Regions from separate parts of the Marinitoga sp. 1155 genome, predicted to be linked through region 1. Evidence: riboswitches for the same ligand, from Rfam matches in the RefSeq annotation. Region 1 holds a riboswitch; the other holds the start of a gene.
The links. A riboswitch is a leader RNA that binds a small molecule or an ion and turns the genes downstream of it on or off. The one in region 1 is predicted to bind cobalamin.
Positions count from the first base shown of each region.

Region 2: it holds a riboswitch for cobalamin, as region 1 does, so the genes downstream of both, X274_RS09520 (ABC transporter substrate-binding protein) here and X274_RS08000 (ATP-grasp domain-containing protein) in region 1, are expected to answer to the same signal.

Region 1 is NZ_AZAX01000027.1:1,743-5,176, forward strand. It holds gene X274_RS07995 (succinate--CoA ligase subunit alpha) at 1-352, opposite strand, end outside; gene X274_RS08000 (ATP-grasp domain-containing protein) at 345-1,370, opposite strand; cobalamin riboswitch at 1,425-1,599, opposite strand; gene cobU (bifunctional adenosylcobinamide kinase/adenosylcobinamide-phosphate guanylyltransferase) at 1,856-2,416, shown strand; gene cobS (adenosylcobinamide-GDP ribazoletransferase) at 2,428-3,162, shown strand; gene cobC (alpha-ribazole phosphatase) at 3,159-3,434, shown strand, end outside.
Region 2 is NZ_AZAX01000034.1:35,322-38,755, reverse strand. It holds gene X274_RS09525 (hypothetical protein) at 1-1,603, shown strand, start outside; cobalamin riboswitch at 1,725-1,895, shown strand; gene X274_RS09520 (ABC transporter substrate-binding protein) at 1,949-2,833, shown strand; gene X274_RS09515 (FecCD family ABC transporter permease) at 2,830-3,434, shown strand, end outside.

The DNA.
Region 1 (3,434 bases):
CTATTATTCTAACATTATTGTCTTTAGCAATATGATATACATCAAGCATATCCTGTTGAGGTATGTGCTCTGTAATAATAATTATTTTCTTTATTCCTGCATTTATTGCTTCAAAAATCGCATTTTTCGCATATAGTGCAGGAACAAATACTACAGAAGTATCTACACGATATTTATTCACTGCATCATACATATTGTTTAAAACTTCCACTCCATGCAATTTTTTTATTATATAATTTTTTGACACTCCACAAACAATATTAGCTCCATAATTTAACATTTTTTCTGTATGTAATCTGCCATATTTTCCTGTTATTCCCTGGACACATATTTTTTCTTTTCCATTAATCATGAATTCTCACCATCCTTACTGCATCTAAAATCATAGAATACATGTCTTCATAATAGCTTAATTCATTTTCTTTCAGTATTTTTTTTGCATTTTCCTCATTTGTTCCAGTTAATCGTATAAACAAATTAATTTCTGGATTTTGTTTTTTAAATTCTACTAAACCATTTGCAATTTCATCACACTTTGTTATACCGCCAAAAATATTTAATATAATTCTTTTTATTCCATTATCCTTTAATAAATTTAAAGCCTGTATTGTAATTTCTTTTTCTGCTCCTCCTCCAAGATCCAGAAAATCTGCTGGTTCTCCACCAGCTAATTTTACAGCATCCATCGTAGCCATAACTATTCCTGCACCACAACCAATTATGCCTATATCTCCATTTAATTTGACAAAATGAAAAGGATATTTTTCTTCTAAAAATTCCTTTACCCATTCTTGTCTAAATATAGCATTATCATCAAGATGCATTACGATATCAAGAGCATATATTACCCCTTCATTATCTTCAACCATTGGATTGATTTCTAATAAAGTTAAATCTTTTTCTCTAAATAATTTTCTTAGATTTGGTATAATTTTTTGTATTTTTTCTGGTAAAAACTCTTCGTAATTTTCAAAATTTAATTTTTTTATGCTATCTTTATTTTCTTCAATATCAATACCGCCATTTTCAGAATATAATATAATAATATCTTTTTTTTCTCTATCTAATACAAGAGAAATATAATATTCTTTTTCAAAAGGTATCATTTCTTCGATGAGAACACCATACGGTTTTTCACCTTTAATTTCCTTTTTTAACAGGACATTTGCTTTAGATATAAATTCATTTTTGTCTTTGGCAAATAATACACCACCAGCCTTCATACGACCTCCAACTAACACCTGTGACTTTAAAACTGCTGGTAAGAACTGAATCCTAATGTCGTTTTCTGATCTTATCAGATATGACGCTGGTACTTTAATTCCATATTCCTTTAGAAATTTTTTTCCTAAAAATTCCTGAATTTTCATACTGCCACCTCCTATAAAAATAAAAATTCTATCCCAATTGCCCTCGCAAATGGGATTGCTCTGGAATTAAAGGCAGGTCTCCCGACTTCTGGATCTTTCTACTTCCAGCGCCTTCCCGGTTTATACCAGTGGCTTTTGCTGGTTTCGTCCCCAGTTACGGTGGCGGGGCCGTGACGGATTTTCACCGTCTTCCCTATTAAGATTACTCACCTTTAATTCCGGAGGTATTTACTTTTCATTGTTATTGTATCATAGATGTACTACATTTTCAATTGTCAAAAATCCAGTATTTTTCATTATAAATTCGTAAATTCTGATGTGAGAATTAAAAGGCTTTCTTAAACTTTTAAATTCTAAAAATTTTAATACATTATAGACAGCCAAAAATTAAAATAAATAAACTATGTACTATTTGTGGTAAAATGAATACGTATTATTTAACAGGAATATTTCCTGTGGTGAATGGAAATTATAGGAGGTGTAATATGGCTAAAATTATTATGGTTACAGGTGGTGCAAGGAGTGGAAAAAGCACGTTTGCGCAAAAAATAGCAAAGAAATTTGGAAATAATATTTTATATATAGCAACAGCAATACCATTTGATGATGGAATGAGGGACAGAATAAAAAAACATAAAAATGCCAGACCAAAAGATTGGAAAACACTAGAACAGTTTAAAAATTTTGATAATTTATTAAATAATGAAGAATTTTTAATTTCAGACACAATTATTTTTGAGTGCATGACGTTAATGGTTTCAAATTTACTTTTGAAACACAATGTTGATTTTGATAAAATTGATTATAATAAAATAGATGAAATTGAAAAAGAGATTTTTGTTGAAGTAGAAAAGTTGATTAAAATTATAAAAATAAAAGAAAAAAATATGATTATAGTTACAAATGAAGTTGGAATGGGGATAGTTCCTTCATATAAATTAGGAAATATATTCAGAGATATTGCAGGAAGAATAAATCAATATTTAGCTAAGAATTCTGATGAAGTATATATAACAATATCTGGAATACCTTTAAAATTAAAGTAGTGGGGTGGATTATGAAAAGTATTATTTTAATAATAACTTTTTTTACAAGAATACCTATAAAATATAATTTTGAATTTAATGAAAAAGATTTTGCAAAAGGTATATTATTTTTACCACTATTAGGTCTCTTTATTGGTTTTTTTATGTATGTATTTTCAATATTTGAACCATATTTAGATAAGTCAATAATAATTTTAATGATATGGATATTTTATATATGGATAACAGGCGGTTTGCATATTGATGGTGTTGCAGATTCATTTGATGGAATTTTTAGTAACCGAAGTAAAGAACGAATTCTTGAAATTATGAGAGATAGTAGGATAGGAACATTTGGTGTGTTAGGGCTTTTTATGGTATTTGCCCCAGCTCTTTTGCTGAGTTATTATCTTGATTATAAATTTTTGATATTAACGCCTGCAATTGGTAGGATCTCTGCTATATTAGCAGCTTCTTTTAGTGAATATGCAAGAAAAGAACAGGGTATAGGTAATGTATTTATAGATAATTGTGGATTAAAAGAAGCGTTATTTTCGATGATTTTAATTTTAATAATATCAATTGTAATATTTAATAAATATATATTAATACCGATAATTTTGAGTTTTTTGATGGTTATATTAATAACGAAATATATAAAAAGCAAAATTGGCGGAATGACTGGTGATACAATAGGACTAATAATAGAATCCTCACAAAGTATATTTTTATTTTTATTATATATATTTAGAGGTGTTTTATCTTGAATTTAATATTGATAAGGCATGGTGAAACGGAAGCTAATGTAAAGAAAATATATAGTGGGTGGAGTGATTTTCCGTTAACAAAAAAAGGGAAGATACAAATAGAAATTATAAAAGAGAAAATAAGGGATAAGAAAATTGATAAAATATATTCCAGTCCTTTAAAAAGGTCATATTATACAGCTTTGGAAGTAGCAAAAATTTTTAATATTAAGGTTGAAAAAAGAGAAGAATTAAAAGAAATAAATTTTGGATATTTTGAAGGTAAAAACATA
Region 2 (3,434 bases), on a different contig from region 1:
TATAAGTGATGTAACAAATCCAGCAATTTTAGGAACATTAAGTGATATTTCAAATGTACTTGATGTTGTAGCGGATGGTGATTATGTATATGTTGCAGCAGGAGAAAATGGTGTGTATAAAGTAGATGTAAGCGATAAAACAAATCCATCTGTAAGTACATCATACAATACCACAGGATATGCAGAAAGTGTAGATGTTCAGGGAGATTATGTATACGTAGCAGATGGGTCAAATGGAATGGTAAAACTTGGCAAAACGTCATTGGCTTATGTTGGAAGATATAATACAGATGGTTATGCAAAAGGTATAGTGATTGATGGAGGTACAGGGTTCATAGGTGACGGTTATAATGGATTGAATATAATAGATGTAAATGCACTCACATTAACAGGTAGTTTTGATGTAGGTTCTGTAACGAGAGATACAGTTGTTACTGGAAACAGATATTTAATAGTAGCAGACGGCGCAGCAGGTGTTAAAATATATGATGCTGGTGCTAATTTAGCTAACATTGCAGCTCCAACTCTACTTAAAACAGTAAATACTCAGGGTTATGCAAGAGCAGTATATTATCAGGTACATGATGACGGTGCTGGTAATGAAGAATACCTGATTTATGTAGCAGATGGTCCTAAAGGAATTGCTGTAATAAATGCTGATGCTGATGGTAATGACACGCCATTTGAAAATGCAGCAGATATAACATTAATAGGCAATATTGATACAGATGGTTATGCATATGATGTTTATCCATATGCAACAGATGGTAATTTTGATTTGAGTGGAGATGAATATTTATATGTAGCAGATGGTCCTAAAGGATTAGCAGTATTTGACATAACAACGCAGGCAAGAACGAGAGTACCGGTATATGTTAATACCTTTATAGATACAGGTACAGGTTCAAGTAATGTTGGTGTAATGATGGCTATTGGTTATGATGCAGATTATGACGCAGTCACAGCAGGTAACCAGCCCGCATTATTAATTGCAGATGGTGAAGCTGGTGTTGTATTATTTGATATATCAACAGCAAATTCCCCAGCTCTTCCAGATACAGGAGATCATGCACAGGATAGATACGATACATCGGGAACCGCTTTTGATTTATACGTTGATACAGCTAATGATTATGTTTTCATAGCAGATGGTACGCAAGGACTATCAGTAGTAAAATACGCTTTTGACGGGACAGATGCTTTAACCTGGACATTACAAGGTGGAGTAAGATTTGATGATGCAATAATTACAGGTATTGTTCAAAGAGCGGCCGGATATTATGAATTAGCTGCAGGCAATAGAGGAGTTGTTATAATGAGAGTAGCAGATGTTACAACATTAACTAATGCAGATGCTTTACATACTTCAGGTAATGATCCGGATAGTGATAATGATTATGTAGCAGGAGAGTATAACACTCAGGGAACAGGATATAGCGTTAATTATGTAGGAAATGGTGGAGCAGGAGCAAAATACTATTCTATAGTATCTGATGGAGATAACGGTGTAGTCATACTACAAGATAATAATTCAGCACCTTATACTTTGAATTTAGAAAAAGACTATAAATGGATTAACTTTGGTAATCTTGTAACAAATTAAAGATTTGTCATCAATCCCCGGGATTTCCCGGGGATTTTTTATGTTTTAGAAAAAGGATATTTTAATTTTTACTTTTAATATTTACTTTACTAATTTTTCATGTTATAATATCACTGACAATTAAATAAAATTCCTTTAAAATGTAAGGGAAAACGGTGAAAATCCGTTGCGGGCGCGCCACCGTGAGTGGGGACGAAATCAGCACTTATGCCACTGGAAACATTTCTCTGGGAAGGCGCTGAGAGTAGAGAGAACCACAAGCCGGGAGACCTATTTTAAAGGGATTTGTTCCATCTTCTCGCGAAAAGAAGATGGAAAATAGATTTTTTATAGGAGGGATTATATATGAAAAAGGTATTTTTGACGTTATTATTGGTGTTATCATTATCTTTGTTTGCTTTTCAACCAGTAACTCTTGTGGATGATTTAGGAAGAGTAGTGAAATTTGACAAAGAAGTTGAAAGAATTGTTGTTGCAGCTCCAGCCATTTCTGATTTTATAATCAAATTAGGTGCAAAAGATAAAGTTGTAGGTGTTACAGATTTTGATTCTTATATAACAGATGTTGAAAAAATAGGAAATATGATGCCTCTAAATGTGGAAAAAATAATTTCTCTAAATCCAGATGTTGTATTATTAACCGGTGGTTTTCAGGAAGGCGAAGTATCAAAATTAGAAAAATTTGGAATCAAATCTTTTGTAATAAATCCCACCACATTAAATGAAATGTTTAGAGATTTATCCCTTGTAGGTGTAATACTTGGAAAAGGCAAAACTGCTCAGGACTATTCGCGAAAGTTAAGAGTTAGAATGTTAAACATTGCAAAAAATTCATTTTCGTGGAAAAATAAGCCAAAGGTAATATATTTATCCGCATACGGTAGTGTATCACAAATGTGGACATGTGGTACCGGTTCGTATTTAAATGAATTAATTACATATGCTGGTGGAATAAATGTAACTGCTCCATATACAGGAAACAATGGTTGGTTTGCAATAGGGCCAGAATTTGTAGTAAAGGAAAATCCGGATATAATTTTGGTTCCTTCTTATTATCCTGGGGATAAAGGCGCTTATAATCTAATAATGAATGCAGAACAATTTAAAGATGTTAATGCCGTGAAAAATTCTAAGGTGTTTATAATAGACGGAAATAAAGCTTCTTTGCCAAATACTGGATTAATAGATTTGTTAGGAGAGCTCAACAAACTCTTCAGTGAAAACAGATGAAAATATTAAAAACGGGGAAAGTTTCCCCGTTTTTTTCCCTGATATTTGGGCTAATTTTTATACTATTTTCTATAATATTATTTACATCATTAGGAACAGTTAAGATTCCATTTAAAGATGTTGTTTTATCCTTTTTTAATGTATCTTCAAATTCTTTGTATAATAAAATAATTTTCAATTTAAGATTACCAAGAATATTGGGAACGATTATTATTGGTGCAATCTTAGCAATTGCGGGAAATGATTTTCAAATGATAATAAAAAATCCTCTTGCGGATCCATTTATTATTGGTATATCCTCCGGAGCAAGTTTTGGCGCTATTATATACACTGCACTTAAAAGTGTATATGGGATTGATTTGCCTTTTGGGATAGAATTTTTTTCATTTATTTCTGCATTAACTGCAACAATAATAACTTTTTCATTAGCAAGAGAAGGTAAAAAATTTCCTGTTATATCTTTAATATTAAGTGGAGTTATCGTTGGATTTGTATTTAATTCTATTTCTACTCTGTTTACTGTCTTATTCTGGCAAAATTTATTACATATAAACTTCTGGCTTATGGGAAGTACGGGAAATATTGTATGGTCTGACCTGAC